One region of the Ruminococcus sp. 5_1_39BFAA genome, then DNA from elsewhere that is predicted to be linked to it. Evidence: predicted binding sites of a transcription regulator. Region 1 holds the regulator's gene; the other holds the start of a gene.

Region 1 (8,022 bases):
ATAAGGCTCCATCAGATGTGCCACCTGCACAGCACCATGGCCGTAGGCATCCGCCTTGATCACAGCAATGATCTGGCTATCCTCCTTAATATTTTTCCTCATTTCCTCAAAATTCTGTGTAATGGCATCCAGTGATATCACTGCCTTTACTCTGCTATACTTTTCCATAATCTCATCCTCCCGTATCTCTTTGTGCTGCTCTCTATTTTTCGTTTTCCCGGAGCACTTGGGGCAAAATCCCTGTCAAATCTCCCGCTGTCATGCCTCTGATGCCGTTCTTCTCTCCATACCAGTCTGCGCATTTTCCGTGAAGGTACACAGAAAGAGCTGCCTTCATTCCATTGTCAACAGGCTCCTCTGCCGCCAGATACATACAGAACACGCCGGCAAGAATACCAGAGAGTACATCTCCGCTTCCTGCTGTGGCAAGACCTGCATTGCCTGAGCGGTTCAGATACAGCTTTCCCTTTCCATCCGCGATTACCGTACAGGCATCCTTCAGCACACAGACCGCTTTCGTCTCCCCGGCAAAAGCATTGGCGGTTTCCGCAATATTTCTTTTGATCTCCTCCACCGGATGGCAGCAGAGACGGCTCATCTCCCCCAAATGAGGCGTAACCACTGTATTTTCATTCAAAAATACCCGCCACTGGGGATTCATTGCCAAAAGATTCAGACCGTCCGCATCCAGGATGACAGGTTTTCCCGTTTCACAGGCTTTGGACAGAAAATAATGTGCACGCTTTCTGCTCTCCGCTCCGGTTCCAAGTCCAGGTCCGATCACAACCACATCGCACCAGTCCAGATTTTTTTTATTTTCCTCTTCTTCAAAGCTGCATGTTACCATTGCCTCCGGGAGCATGGTCTGCAGGGGCTGGCGGTTCTCCTCCACAGTCTGAATCTTTACCATGCCTGCGCCCGTTTTCAGGGCTGCGGCTGCGCTTAAGTAAGCGGCTCCGCACATTCCCTTACTCCCGGTCACCAGTAAAACCTTCCCGAAGGTTCCTTTGTTTCCCCAGGGAACCCGCTTCGGCAAAAGAGCTAAATCTTTTGTTTCCACGTACCAAGCCTCCACGGGTACCTCCGGTGATCGGTAGATGCCGATATCCGCCACAACAGTTTTTCCCGCATACATCCGTCCAGGGAAAAAGAGCAGCCCTCTCTTCAAAAAGGCAAAGGTCACGGTCAGGTCTGCATGAAAGGCGCATCCCAGCACCTCCCCCGTGTCTCCGTTTATACCGGAGGGGATATCTACCGCCACTTTTCTGGCATGGACCTTATTCATCTCTTCAATGATTTCCCCGTACCTGCCCTGAATGGGCCTGGAAAGTCCAACGCCAAAGACGGCATCTATTATAGTAGTATATTCATCCCATTTGGGGTTATTCGTAACAGGTACATGATAATTGCATGCAACCTCCCACTGAGCAGCCGTTTCTGCTGTCATTTTCTCTTGATTTCCAATAAAATAAATTTCACATTCATATCCCTTCAGAAAAAGTATCCTGGCTATGGCGATCCCGTCTCCGCCGTTATTGCCGCTGCCGCACACTACCAGGATTTTCTCCTGTTGGGTACAGAGGTCTTCCAGCTCCTCCGCGACCTTTAAGGCAGCACGCTCCATCAGCACAAGAGAGGGAATTCCTTTTCCACGTATCGTTTTCTCATCCAGAGCCTTCATTTGCCTGCAGGTTACCACTTCTTTCATATTGATCACCCGACTTTCTTTGCATAAAGTATGAAAGGCTGCCGCACGTCTCTCTTACTTGAAACCAGAGAACGGCGTCAGCCCTTTTTGTTTGCATGAATTTGTTTATTTATCAACATGTTCTTTTCGATACTGGCTCAGATTATAGGATAATGCCATCAGACTTTCCGAAAGATGTACGTTCTCCACGATCACATCCTCCGGTGCGTCAAGGTCAATGTGTGCAAAGTTCCAGATTGCTTTGATTCCATTGTCGATCAGCACATTTGCCATGTCCTTCGCCTTATTCTTCGGCAGCGTGAGAATGGCGATCTCCACCGGATTTTCTTTAAGAAACAATGGCAGCTCACTTACCATCTGAATCTCAATGCCCCGCACTGCAATCCCTTCCAGCACAGGATTCACATCGAAAATGCCAACCAGACGAAAACCTCTTTTTTCAAAATCCACATAATTGGCAAGTGCCTGTCCCAGATTACCTGCACCCAGGATGATCATGGGATGTATGGTATCCAGACCCAGGATCTTACCGATCTCTGCGTACAGATATCTCACATTATAACCATAGCCCTGCTGTCCAAAACCGCCGAAATTATTAAGATCCTGCCGTATCTGCGATGCTGTGACGTGCATTTTTTTACTCAGATCATTGGAGGAAATACGCTCCACGTTTTCTTCCATCAGCTCTCCCAAATATCTATAATATCGAGGCAGCCTTTTAATCACTGCTCTCGAAATTTCTTTAGCCTCCACAAATGTTCTCCTCCTTACAATACTATGTTAATTATAACGAACTGACATTTTATTGTCAATTAAAGTTGTGCTGATTAACCAAATTTTTGCTATTTTTTTGATATTTTGCCAATTATCATTTGAAAATAGCATGAAATTGGGTATAATAGGGATATTGTTTATTGGGCTAAAGGAGGTAATTATGATTTTGTCATGCCAGAGCATCTGTAAGGCATTTGGAGAAAAAGTGATTCTTAGAGATGCCTCTTTTCATATAGAGGAACGTGAAAAAGCGGCCCTGATCGGAAATAACGGTGCCGGAAAAACCACTCTTCTGCGTATCATCATGCAGGAGCTTCCTGCTGATTCCGGAAACGTAGTCCTTTCCAAAGATAAAAACATCGGCTATCTGGCACAGTATCAGGATATCCACGGACACCATACTATCTACGAAGAGCTGTTGACCACCAAACAATATATTCTCGATATGGAAAACCGGATCCGCACTCTTGAGCAGGAAATGAAATACGTATCCGGTGAAAAGCTGGAAGAACTGATGAATACATACACCCGGCTCACCCACCAGTTTGAGCTGGAAAACGGTTATGCCTACAAAAGCGAGATCACCGGTGTCCTGAAGGGTCTCGGCTTTGATGAGGAGGATTTTGAAAAGCAGATTGAAACCCTCTCCGGCGGTCAGAAAACCCGCGTTGCCCTGGGAAAGCTTCTTCTTTCCAAGCCGGATATCCTGCTTCTCGATGAGCCTACCAACCATCTGGATATGGAGAGCATCACCTGGCTGGAAACCTATCTTCTGAACTATCCGGGAGCTGTCTTCATCGTATCCCATGACCGCTATTTTCTCGATAAGGTGGTAACAAAGGTTGTGGAGATCGAAGCCGGAGAAATGAGGATGTACAGCGGAAACTATTCCGCATTTGCCCTGAAAAAGGCACAGCTTCGGGATGCCCAGTACAAGGCATATTTAAACCAGCAAAGAGAGATCAAGCACCAGGAAGCTGTTATCACAAAGCTTCGTTCTTTTAACCGCGAAAAGTCCATCCGGCGTGCGGAGAGCCGTGAAAAAATGCTGGATAAGATACAGCGTATTGAGAAGCCGGTTGAGGTTCAGAACCAGATGCGTATTTCCCTGGAGCCGCGGTACATCAGCGGAAACGATGTTTTAAGTGTGGAAGGGCTTTCCAAGGCTTTTCCCGGACAGACTCTTTTTACCGATATCTCCTTTGAGCTGAAACGCGGCGAGCGTGTGGCTCTTATCGGAAATAACGGAACAGGAAAAACTACGATTCTGAAGATCCTTAATGGAATCGTGGCTGCGGATGCCGGAAAATTCACCCTTGGCTCCAAGGTTCAGATTGGTTATTATGACCAGGAGCATCATGTGCTTCATATGGAAAAGACCATATTCCAGGAAATTTCTGATACGTATCCTACTCTTACGGAAACAGAAATCCGCAATATGCTGGCAGCGTTTTTATTTACAGGTGATGACGTTTTCAAAGAGATTTCCGCCCTCTCCGGCGGGGAAAGAGGACGCGTTTCCCTGGCAAAGCTGATGCTTTCCGAAGCGAATTTTCTCATTCTCGATGAGCCTACCAACCATCTCGACATCGCCTCCAAGGAAATTCTGGAGGAAGCGCTGAACAGCTATACGGGAACTGTATTTTATGTTTCCCATGACCGTTATTTTATCAACCAGACTGCCACCAGGATCCTGGACTTAACAAATCAGACCATTGTTAATTACATCGGGGATTATGATTACTATCTGGAAAAGAAAGATGAAATGACCCAGAAATACGCACCTTCTGCCCAGGTTGTATCAGAGGTCCGCCAGACCTCCGAAAACAAGCTTTCCTGGCAGCAGAAAAAGGAAGAGCAGGCGCAGAAGCGAAAACGTGAAAATGAGCTGAAAAAGGTGGAAGCCCGGATCGAGGAACTGGAAAGCCGTGACAGTGAGATTGATGAGACGATGGTTTTACCGGAGGTTTGCACCAACGTGGCGGAATGTACCAGACTGAGCAAGGAAAAGGCTGCTATTGCAGAAGAATTAGAAACTCTTTATGAAAAATGGGAGGAGCTTGCAGGAACAGACTAAACTACAATCGAATCAGCATATTTATGTATTGAAGAAGTCCATACTCTTCCACTTCGAAAGAGTACGGACTTTTTTCCGCTGCTTCTTCATCCACGTATGATCTTAGCTGTTCAGATATTTTTCCAGCAGGTGCTCCACTACTTTCATATCAATCGGCTTTGCCACATGGGCATTCATGCCATGTTCCATGCAGCGCTCAATATCATCCAAAAAAGCATCTGCAGTCATAGCAATAATAGGAATGTCCGCATCAGGCCGATCCAGAGCACGAATTGCATCTGCCGCCTCGTAACCTGTCATTTCCGGCATCCGCAGATCCATAAGAATCGCATCATAGAATCCCGGTTCGGACTGCTGAAATTTTTCCACACAGATTCTGCCGTTTTCCGCCCATTCAAGCTCCAATCCCAAGCCCTTCAGCAGTTCTTCTGCAATTTCCCAGTTCAGCTCATTATCCTCCGCCAGAAGAATCCTTTTGCCGGTAAAGTCCATCCTGGGTTCTTCAGCGTCTGTCAGATCCATAGAAATATCGGCATAAGGCTTTAATCCGTAAAAAAGCGTGGAGCGGAACAACGGTTTGGAGATAAATCCGTTGATACCGGCAGCCTTGGCCTCTTCATCAATTTCACTCCAGTCATAGGCAGATATAAGCAGAATCGGAATATCATCCCCGTATTTCCGGCGTATCTCCCGAGCTGTCTCAATTCCATCCATCCCCGGCAGTTTCCAGTCCAAAAGAATGATATGGTAATCATCATGCGCTTTATGGCGCATCTCTATCAGTCTGACTGCAGACTCACCATTCAATGTCCATTCCGCATGAATTCCGATAGACTCAAGAGATAAAACGGTACTTTCACACAACTGCTGGTCATCATCCACTACCAGCATGTTCCACTCCGGCAGTATCATCTCAACATCCAAATCAGCAGCCTTTTCAAAATCAAGTGAGACATCAAACTCCGTTCCCTCACCCTGTTTACTGTTAAGCTCAATCGTACCGCCCATCGCATCTATAATGTACTTGGTAATGGCCATACCCAGACCGCTTCCTTCAGTCTTATGTACGCGCGCGTTATCCTCCCGGATAAAGGACTCAAAAATCCGCGTCTGGAATTCTTCTGACATTCCGATTCCATTGTCTTTCACCTGCAGATGGATCCTGATGTAATCATCTCCTTTTGGAGATTCTTTCTCACTCATAGACAACTGAATAGATCCGCCTTCGGGAGTAAATTTAATGGCATTAGACAGGAGATTCAGCAGCACCTGATTGAGACGAACACTGTCGCCATATACATCTTCCACGGAAATGTCATGGATAAATACATCGAACTGCTGCCTTTTTCCCCTTACCTGCGGTTGGACAATATTGACAATATTATCCATTACTTCCCGTAAAGAGAATCGTTCCATATTCAGATTCATTTTACCGCTTTCAATCTTGGACATATCCAGTATGTCATTGATAAGTCCCAGTAAATGCCTGCTGGAAAGAGCTATTTTCTTAAGACAGTTTTGTACCTGCTGCGTATTTTCGATATTGGCGCCGGCAATGGTCGTCATTCCAACAATTGCATTCATAGGTGTTCGGATATCGTGGCTCATGTTAGACAGGAATTCACTCTTTGCCTTGTTGGCCTGTTCCGCCTCCATCTGTGCCTTGTGCAGTTCCTGTACCTGTTTCTGTGTCATTTTTAGATACATAGAAAAGACAAATAGCAGCAGACCTAAAATCAAGAAGCAGCAGCAAAGAGATATAAAAACCCACTGACTGCTGAAACGGCTAATAATACTGTCCAGCTGATCACCGGTTATGAAAGTGAGCAGATGCCATTCCGAATAAGGCAAAGCACTGCAGTACAGATACCGCTTCTCCCCGTAGATTTCAAATTCACTGGAATAATCCTCTCCTTCCGTCATAGCTTCCTGGAGTTCTTGAATATACTGCTCCGTATCCATTCCGTTCACGTCCTTGTAAACGGCGCGTACCCGGTCAAAATAGTTGTTGCGGTACGCATCAAAATTACGAATCACGAAACTTCCGTCCCGACGTATCACATAGGAATACACCATATCATCATCTGCGTCCAAAGAAAGTGCCTCACTAATATACTCCACAGGAAAGGCTGCCACCAAAGCAGCACATTCTCTGCCATCTTCCATGTAATAAGACGCCGGAATCCCCATCAGGACAACACTGTTTCCCTTCTCATCCAGGCCTGCAGACACCTTTCTCTCCCCCGCATTTAATGATTCCAGAAATAATTCCGGATTCAGCGATTCTACCACTTCACCATAGATCATATCCATGGTTCCGTCTGCAGCACAAAGTCCCAGATAGTCAAATCCACGGGCACGGGCATCATGAGCTAAAGTCTCCTGCACAGTCTCTCTGTCTGAAACAGTTCCGGATGGGATCCTTTCGGTAAAAGCAGCCACCTGATCCAGACGCAGGTCAAGTGTTGTTTCAAAGTGCAGGGAAATCTGCTTATTCAGGCCGGACATATAAATCATAGCCACTTCGTACAGCGTTTGCGTGCTTTTCTTGTTCATATAAACTGCCAGAAAAGAAAAAATACCAACGCACAAAACCGAAATCAGAATAAGGCTGCACATTAGAAAGCGTATGGACTCATTCTTAATTTTCTTTTTCATTAGCTAAACTCCTCCTGAAAATTCCCGATTGCCCTAATAATTTATTTTATCATAAAACGCTTGATTTTTCAACGTTAACGTGCTAAACAGCAATAGAATAAGGGCAAAAAAGCCCCAAAAAAGCCTTGCGGAGGATTTCAAATTCATCCGCAAGGCTGCAAAGATGCGCATCATGATTTCGTTTTACATCATCTTATCCAGATTTTCTTTTATTGCCAGAATAAAATCTTTACTGTTGAGGACTGTCACATCCTTCAGGCTGGTGATCAGAGCCAGATCCTTTGTCATTTTGCCGCTCTCAATGGTAGAAAGAGTTGCTTTCTCCAGCTTATCTGCAAATTCTGCCAGCTCTTTATTTTCATCAAGCTCACCGCGCTTTCTCAGCGCACCTGTCCATGCAAAAATTGTAGCCACAGAGTTGGTGGATGTCTCGCCGCCCTCTAAATGACGGTAATAATGTCTCTGTACAGTACCGTGAGCCGCCTCATACTCATAGTAGCCGTGAGGTGACACCAGAACAGAGGTCATCATGGCAAGGGAACCGAATGCTGAGGAAACCATATCGCTCATCACATCGCCGTCATAATTTTTACAAGCCCAGATAAAGCCGCCCTCAGCCTTCATCACACGTGCAACAATGTCATCGATCAGGCTGTAGAAATACGTCAGTCCTGCTGCCTCAAATTTATCCTTAAACTCGTTCTCGTAAATCTGGTTAAAGATCTCTTTAAATCTTCCGTCATATGTTTTGGAAATGGTATCCTTGCTTCCAAACCATAAATCCTGCTTTGTATCAAGAGCATAA
Region 2 (8,022 bases), on a different contig from region 1:
GGAAAAACTGGCATCTTATTTTGATCACACACAGCTCAGGACCTTTGCCGTAAGAAAGGATTTCGAAATTTTGTGCAGCGAAAGCAAAAAATACGGTTTTAAAATGGTAGCCATCAATCCGGCTCCCGTTAAAATGTGCAAAGAGCTGCTGGCAGGAACCAGCATCCATGTAGGCGCAGCCGTCGGTTTCCCTCTGGGCCAGACCCCTATCGAGGTAAAGCGTTTCGAAACCATCCAGGCTATTGACGACGGTGCGGATGAAATTGATTACGTTGTAAACCAGTGCCAGTTAAAAGACAAAAACTATACTTATATTGAGAAGGAAATGCACGAGATCGTCAGCTACTGCCGTTCCCACAATATTATCTCAAAGGTTATCTTTGAAAACTGCTACCTGACCCAGCAGGAAAAGGAGGAGCTGTGCCGGATCGCCCGCGAAGTGAAGCCGGATTTTGTAAAAACCTCCACTGGCTTCGGTACCGGGGGTGCCACTCTGGAGGATGTCACACTGATGAAACGTCTGGTGGGCGATGATATCCAGGTAAAGGCTGCCGGAGGTATCCGCACTCTGGACACTGCACTGGAAATGATCAATGCAGGTGTCACCAGAATCGGTTCCACCGCCAGTGTAAAAATCGTGGAAGAATTGATCTCACGCTTATAAAACACAGTAAACAAATACAGGTATCGGAAAAATCCGGTACCTGTATTTTAGCATAATCGCGGCAAATAGCTTCGCTCTACTCCTCTTTTACTTTGCAGCAAAAGTAATCGTCACCTTGAACAGATCGCCGTCCAGATACAGCTTAAATTCGCCGCCCTGAAGCTCTGTCAGGCTTTTCGCAATGGAAAGACCCAGGCCGCTGCCCTCTGTATTTCGGGAAACATCACCTCGGATAAAACGCTCTGTCAGCTCATCGGCGGAGATATTTAAAGGCTGGGCGGAGATATTTTTCAGGGAAAAGATCACTTTGCGGTCATTCTTTTTCACCTCTGCATAGACCCTTGTTCCTTCCATGGCATATTTGGTTACGTTTGTGAAAATATTTTCCAGGACCCGCCACATATGCTGTCCGTCTGCGTAGATCACGGAAGGCTCATCGGCAAAATGGACCATCATGGTAAGCTGTCTTTCCTGAAATTTCTCTTCGAATTCACCGATCACCTGATGGACCATCTCCACGAAATCCAGCTCTGTCATCTGCAGGCTGATGTTGCCCGTGCTTGCCTTGGAAGCTTCCACCACATCCTCTGTCAGGACCTTCAGCCGCTGTGCCTTTTCCTCCAGGATATCCAGGTAGCCGCAGATTTTGGGGTCCGTGAAATTTTCTCTTTTCAGCAGATCTACATAGTTGATGATGGATGTGAGCGGAGTTTTGATATCATGGGAAACATTTGTGATCAGCTCTGTTTTCATGCGCTCATTTTTCATGCTGTTTTCCACTGCCGCATCCAGGCCGGAGCCGATGTTATTGATATACTCTGCCATTGTCAGTTGTTCCCCCGTAAGACCTTCCACAGGGATCTTGTACTGCAGCTCTCCGTCGGAAATCCGCTTCAGACCCTCCAGAATCCGCTCTCTTCCTTCCGCTTTCCGGATGCAGTATGCCAGAAGCGCCATGTCTGCAAAGAACAGAAGGAGGAGAAAACCAGCTCCTCCGGTAAAAATAATCGCATTTACCAGAAACTGGAATACGAGAAACATTCCCACTCCAACGGTTAATTTTATTTTTGTTCTGGTGTTGCGGGCATACAGCTTCAGAAAGCTGCGGATTTTCCCAAAGCCTTTTTTTACCCAGCTAAGCAGCCAATAAAGAAGGCTGCCCTTCCATATGGTTTTTGCCTTGATCCTTCTCACCAGGCTCAGATAACCGATGGAGAACCAGAAGACTGTGTACAGCCCAAAGGCTGCTCCTATGACACAAAGCGCCTGTTCTTCTCTCCATGGACCATCGCGCCACAGGCTACGATTGAGTCCCAGTTCAAGAGCCATAATTCCCGGAATCCACGCTGCAAAGACTGCTGCCGCCGCGATCTCCGTAAACCATCTGTCAAAGAAGCAGAGATGGATCTCCTCATCCTCCGGTCTGCGCCCTGCCGCAACTGTCAGCCAAACGAATCCCACCAGCAGTATCACAAGTGAACATACAAAGCTGCAGGCTGCCGCCGGAAACCAGGAGGAACATTTCTCGTATATTTCCTGCCTTTCCGCAAGCTTATCCTGTGCCTGGAAGGTCAGATCCACATTTACCGCAAACACATAGTTCTCTGATGTGCTGTGTTCCTGAGCCATTTGATGCCATTCATCCATAGTAAATCCCCACGTACTGCTGTTTCCGTTTTCCAAATACGTAAGATTCGTCTCACACTCGGAAAGCTTTGGTCTCAGTATCATATATGCTCCTTCCGATTTCATCTCGTTCAGAACAGTATTGGATTTATCATAGGATTCATATCTTCTTTTGTTTGTATAGATCTTCTGCGTATCCTTATCTAAATAATAATAGGTAAGATTGCTTTTTTCGTCCTGATAAGCCTCCGCAGTATCCAGCGCCCGTTCATAGTCAGCCGCCATGCTGATAGCCGTATTCAGTGCGTCAAAGGCTTCCTCAAGCCTTCCGTTCCATTCCGGTCGTACATTCAGTACATCCAGGATGCTGTCTGCATCTACCGGCTTGAATTTTTCCGGTATGCTGTTTCCGGTATAATTGCTTACTTCTGAATATATCTCATCGCCATTGGCATTCACGATGCTGCTGATCCCCGCCTGAACAGTCCCCTCCTCAAGCTGTCCGTTCTCCAGTTCCTCTCTCACTTCTCTGATCAGCTCTGCCTTTGCTTTTTCCATGTCTGAATCTGACGGGTATGCTTCGTCAACCTCAAAGGAAAAGGCCCCGCTGTCCAGTTGCTCCATGAATTCGCGGCAGTAATAGTAATCGTATGTGCCGTCCCCCTTATTACAAATCAGGATATTGCTCCCATCGTCATATCCCCTGTCGGAGCCATATTCCCATGTGCTTTCTCCCCATTTCTTCAGATCCTCCACGGAATAAGCAAGCCCCGATTCATTCCTGTAGGTCAGCGCAGAGCCATCCAGGATCTCACTCAAATCTATCACTGCGGACTCCGACTCTGAAAGCCTGGCCGTATTCTTTATATTTCCCAGGATCTGCCAGGACGACTCATAAAGCCTGGTACCAAAGCTGACAGAGTTTTCATAATAGTCCGCTTTTTCCAGCGGGTTTACGCCCTGGCTGACTATATATATCAGCAGCGCTGCGCAGCTTACCGCCACAGCCGCTGCAATATGCACCCAAACGATCCAGACGCCTTTCACGGCATTTCTTCTATACCTTTTTTTCTTCATACTTTACCCCTTTCATGTTCTGCACAAGCTGTCCTGTTTCTGCTGTCTTACAGTTTTTCTACCTTGTAGCCCAGTCCCCATACCACTTTTAAATATCTGGGTTCTCTTGGATTGATCTCGATCTTTTCCCGGATATGCCGGATATGCACAGCTACCGTATTATCGGCAGCGATGGCTTCCTCGTTCCAGATATTTTCGTATATCTGGTTGATGGAAAAGACCCGGCCCTGATTCTTTATGAGTAGCAGAAGGATGTTGTATTCAATGGGTGTCAGCTTCACCGGCTCCCCGTCCACTGTAACCTCCTTCAGATCATCGTTTACCATCAATCCGCCTGTCTCATAAATGTGTGCTCCGCTTTTTCCCGCTCTCGCCCCAAGCTGGGTGTAGCGGCGAAGCTGTGATTTCACTCTCGCCACCAGCTCTAATGGATTAAACGGCTTTGTCACATAATCGTCTGCACCTACGTTCAGCCCAAGGATCTTATCCGCATCCTCGGATTTTGCGGAAAGAATGATAATGGGAAGCGGATTCTCCTCCCGGATCTTTAAGGTTGCCCGGATGCCGTCAAGCTTTGGCATCATCACATCAATGATCAGCAAGTCCACAGGCTCGCTGTTCAGCATTTTAATCGCCTGCTGCCCGTCATAGGCTTTCAGCACATCATAGCCCTCCTGCTGCAGATAGATCTCAATGGCCTCCACGATTGCTTTATCATCATCACAAACTAAAATGTTCGCCACGTTCTCACCTCCCTTAACCTGAAATTAGGATAACAAACAGTTTTTAAGATGAAAGGGGGAATTTCTTAATTGTTTCTTAAGACGCATAAAAGAGCCGGCAGCCTGAATCCGGAAAATCCAAACTGTCAGCTCTTATACCCATTAAATGGGTGCGGATCATTCTCCTAAGAAGTAATGTCCATAGGCATCTGCTGCTTTCAATGCAGCAGCCACTGTCTGCGGTGTAACCTCGAAAGGCATGTTGTGCAGGGTGTCATTTTCTGCACAGGCAGCTTCCGCCACTGCCATGATCTTTTCATCAGTCACCTCGGCCACTCCCAGCTCTTTCAAAGTAACCGGAAGTCCAACTTCGATGCAGAAGTCAATGATATCCTCCAGTTCCTCAGCCGGTACGTTTTCCAATACAAGCTGGGCAATGGTACCAAAGGCCACCTTTTCCCCGTGATACATATGATGGCATTCCTCCAGCACAGTCAGGCCGTTGTGGATTGCATGAGCGCCTGCAAGTCCTGCACTTTCAAATCCAATACCAGAGAGAAGGGTGTTTGCCTCAATGATTTTTTCCACAGCCTCCGTGCATGCCCCTGCTTCCAATGCGATTTTCGCTTTCGTTCCTTCGCTCATCAGGGTGTCAAAACACAGCTTTGCCAGTGCCATGGCTGCTTCTGTGGTCTTTCCCCCTGCGCAGGAGGTAGCCTGGCTTCTCTGACACGCTCTTGCCTCAAAATAGGTTGCCAACGCATCACCCATACCGGAAACCGTCAGACGAACTGGTGACTTTGCGATAATTTCCGTGTCCATCAGCACCATGTTGGGGTTTGCCGGAAGGAACAGGTATTCTTCAAAAACTCCTGCATCTGTATAAATTACCGAAAGGGCGCTGCAAGGAGCATCTGTAGATGCAATGGTAGGACAGATCAAAACCGGGGTCTTTGTGTAGTAAGCCACAGCCTTTGCGGTGTCAAAGATTTTTCCGCCTCCGATCCCGATGACCAGGTCGCAGTCTTTTTCTTCCATAACGGCCTTCAGACGGTTGATTTCCGTTTTGCTGCATTCGCCGTTAAAATAGTCGAACACAATACTGCATCCGGTATTTTTAAAGCTTTCCTCAATCTCAGCTCCGATTCGTTTGTATCCTCCGGCGCTGATCAGCACAAGGGCTTTCTTTCCGTATGCCTCTGCATAAGTACCCAGCTTTTTCATCTCTCCCGCACCCTGCACATATTTTGAGGGGCTGATTAGTATTCTTGCCATGTTCTATACCTCCTTTTTGTTTCAGCATACAACATCGTTAAAGAAATGTCAATATAACAGTAATAAAAAGGTTCCCGCTGCCAGTAGATTTAAGGAACAGCGGGAACGTTCTTGACTTTCCTAACAAATTTATATTTCCTGTGAACAGTAGCGTGCAAACTCCTCATCCGTGCATTTCACATAATGGGTGCCGCCTGCGTGATGATAGGTTCCAGCGTTGTAGTCGATGCCGGAGGTCTTGTAGTCATAGGTTTCGGCAATCCTCTGCTTTTCCACCACCGGATTTGGGGAGGGGATGGCGGAAAGAAGGCTTCTGGTGTAGGGATGCAGGGGATTTTCGAAAATCTCCTCAGTGGTTCCCGTTTCCAGAAGATGGCCCAGATGAAGCACACCGATCCGGTCAGAGATATATTTTACCATGGACAGGTCGTGGGCGATAAACAGGTACGCTGTGCCTGTCTCCTCCTGGATGTCCTTCATCAGGTTTACCACCTGCGCCTGAATGGACACGTCCAGAGCGGAAATACACTCATCTGCAATGATCAGCTTCGGATTCATGATCAGGGCGCGGGCGATTCCCACACGCTGTCTCTGACCGCCGGAAAACTGATGGGGATATCTGGCCGCATGCTCCGGTGCCAGGCCTACCTTTGCAAGAATGGCTTTGATCTTTTGTTCCCGTTCTTCCTTATTCTTATAAAGATGATGGATATCCAGACCTTCTCCCAGAATATCCCGTACCTTTTTACGGGGGTTCAGGGATGCCATCGGATCCTGGAAAATCATTTGCATCTGGGTACGCAGAGCTTTGTTTGTGTCCTTGCTCATCTTGCCGCTGATATCCATGCCGTTAAGCTGGATCTTTCCCGCTGTGGGATCATAAAGGCGGATAATGCTTCGTCCGATGGTAGATTTTCCTGATCCGGACTCGCCTACCAGTCCGTAGGTCTCCCCCGGATAAATCTTGAAGGATACATTTTCCACCGCATGTACCGTATAACTGCTGCTTACCCGGAAATACTGCTTTAATCCATCCACGGTAAGAAGCGGTTCGGCATTATAATTGACTGCCATGTTCTTCTGCCTCCTTCTTCATTCGTTCGATTCGGTTCTTTAACTCCACAGGCATCTCCACCTTCGGCGCTCTGGGGTCTAACAGCCAGGTTGCCGCAAAATGAGTGTCCGTAACCTGGAACATCGGCGGATCTGCCTTGTCGTCCACGATCAGTGCATAGCGGTTACGGGGCGCAAACGCATCGCCTGGCTTCTCATGAAGCAGGTTCGGCGGAGAACCTGGAATGGTATACAGACGTTCATCGTCCGTATCCAGGTCCGGCATGGAGGACAGAAGTCCCCACGTATAAGGATGTCTCGGGTCGTAATAAATCTCGTTGATGGTACCCTTTTCCACGATCTTTCCTGCGTACATAACATTTACATAGTCCGCAACCTTTGCCACAACGCCCAGGTCATGTGTAATGTAAATAACGGAAATCCCTCTCTCTTTCTGAATACGCCGGATCAGCTCGATGATCTTTGCCTGAATGGTTACATCCAGCGCCGTAGTCGGCTCATCACAAATCAGAAGATCCGGGTTACATGCAAGAGCGATGGCAATGACAACACGCTGGCGCATACCGCCGGAAAGCTGATGGGGATAGTTTTTCATACGCTTCTCCGCATCCTCGATCCCAACCTCCTTCAAAAGCTCCACAGCCCTGTCCCAGGCTTCCTTTTTCGGAGTTTTGAAGTGCCAGATCATACCCTCCATGATCTGTTTTCCGATCGTCATGGTAGGATCAAGGCTTGTCATGGGATCCTGGAATACCATGGCAATCCTTTTTCCGTTAATATGTCTGCGGATCCATTTTTTGTCTTTTTTCAAAATATCCACGGTTTCCGGACTGCCGTCCGCATGATGGTAGGAAAACTCAATGGTTCCGTTTTCCACCTTTGCATTGGAAGCCAGGATTCCCATTGCCGCTTTCATGGTAACGGATTTTCCGGAACCGGATTCTCCTACAATGGCAACGGTCTCCCCTTTATAAAGGTCAATGTTCACACCGCGGATGGCATGGACTGTTCCTGCTGTGGTCTGGAAGGTGATGTCCAGGTCACGGATATCAAGAATTTTTTCTTTACTTTCTGACATGGATGATCACCTCACATTTCTTTTAATTTCGGATCAAGTGCTTCACGAAGTCCGTCAGCCACCAGGTTAAAGCTCAGCATCAGAAGCGCCATAGTCACGATCGGCGGGATTATCTGGTAGGGATGTGTCGTAAAGCTGTTAAAGGTCTCTGAGATCAGGGAGCCAAGTGAACACTGGGGTACCGGAATACCAAGACCTACGAAGCTTAAGAAAGCCTCGGTGAAAATAGCAGTCGGTATGGAGAACATTACCTGGGTAATGATCGGTCCGATAATGTTTGGCAGTACTTCCTTGAAAATGATAAAAAAGCTGCCAGCACCAAGTGTTCTGGAGGCCAGGACAAATTCTTGTTCCTTCAGCTTCAGCATTTCCGCACGTGCAATACGGCTCATGCCCACCCATTCTGTCAGCATCAGGGCAATGATAATGGTGATCATACCCGGCTGCAGAACCAGAAGAAGAAGGGTTACAATAACAAGACGTGGAATACCGTTTGCGACTTCCAG

What was found. The regulator Rex, encoded in region 1, represses fermentation and respiration genes when NADH is low (regulators of the CRP and FNR family bind a similar motif). The targets are predictions, from matches to a motif close to ATTGTTAANNNNTTAACAAT.
Region 2: the regulator Rex is predicted to act here: its motif matches at 5,398-5,417, upstream of ACESZH_RS02255 (glycerol dehydrogenase).

Annotation. Positions count from the first base shown of each region.
Region 1 is NZ_CAXSVO010000008.1:44,888-52,909, reverse strand. Features, by position in the region: gene alr (alanine racemase) at 1-168, opposite strand, end outside; gene ACESZH_RS10660 (NAD(P)H-hydrate dehydratase) at 203-1,708, opposite strand; gene ACESZH_RS10655 (redox-sensing transcriptional repressor Rex) at 1,814-2,461, opposite strand; gene abc-f (ribosomal protection-like ABC-F family protein) at 2,643-4,559, shown strand; gene ACESZH_RS10645 (response regulator) at 4,662-7,217, opposite strand; gene ACESZH_RS10640 (NADP-dependent isocitrate dehydrogenase) at 7,401-8,022, opposite strand, start outside.
Region 2 is NZ_CAXSVO010000001.1:501,539-509,560, forward strand. Features, by position in the region: gene deoC (deoxyribose-phosphate aldolase) at 1-664, shown strand, start outside; gene ACESZH_RS02245 (sensor histidine kinase) at 752-3,367, opposite strand; gene ACESZH_RS02250 (response regulator transcription factor) at 3,415-4,110, opposite strand; gene ACESZH_RS02255 (glycerol dehydrogenase) at 4,267-5,364, opposite strand; gene ACESZH_RS02260 (ABC transporter ATP-binding protein) at 5,494-6,438, opposite strand; gene ACESZH_RS02265 (ABC transporter ATP-binding protein) at 6,422-7,516, opposite strand; gene ACESZH_RS02270 (ABC transporter permease) at 7,528-8,022, opposite strand, start outside.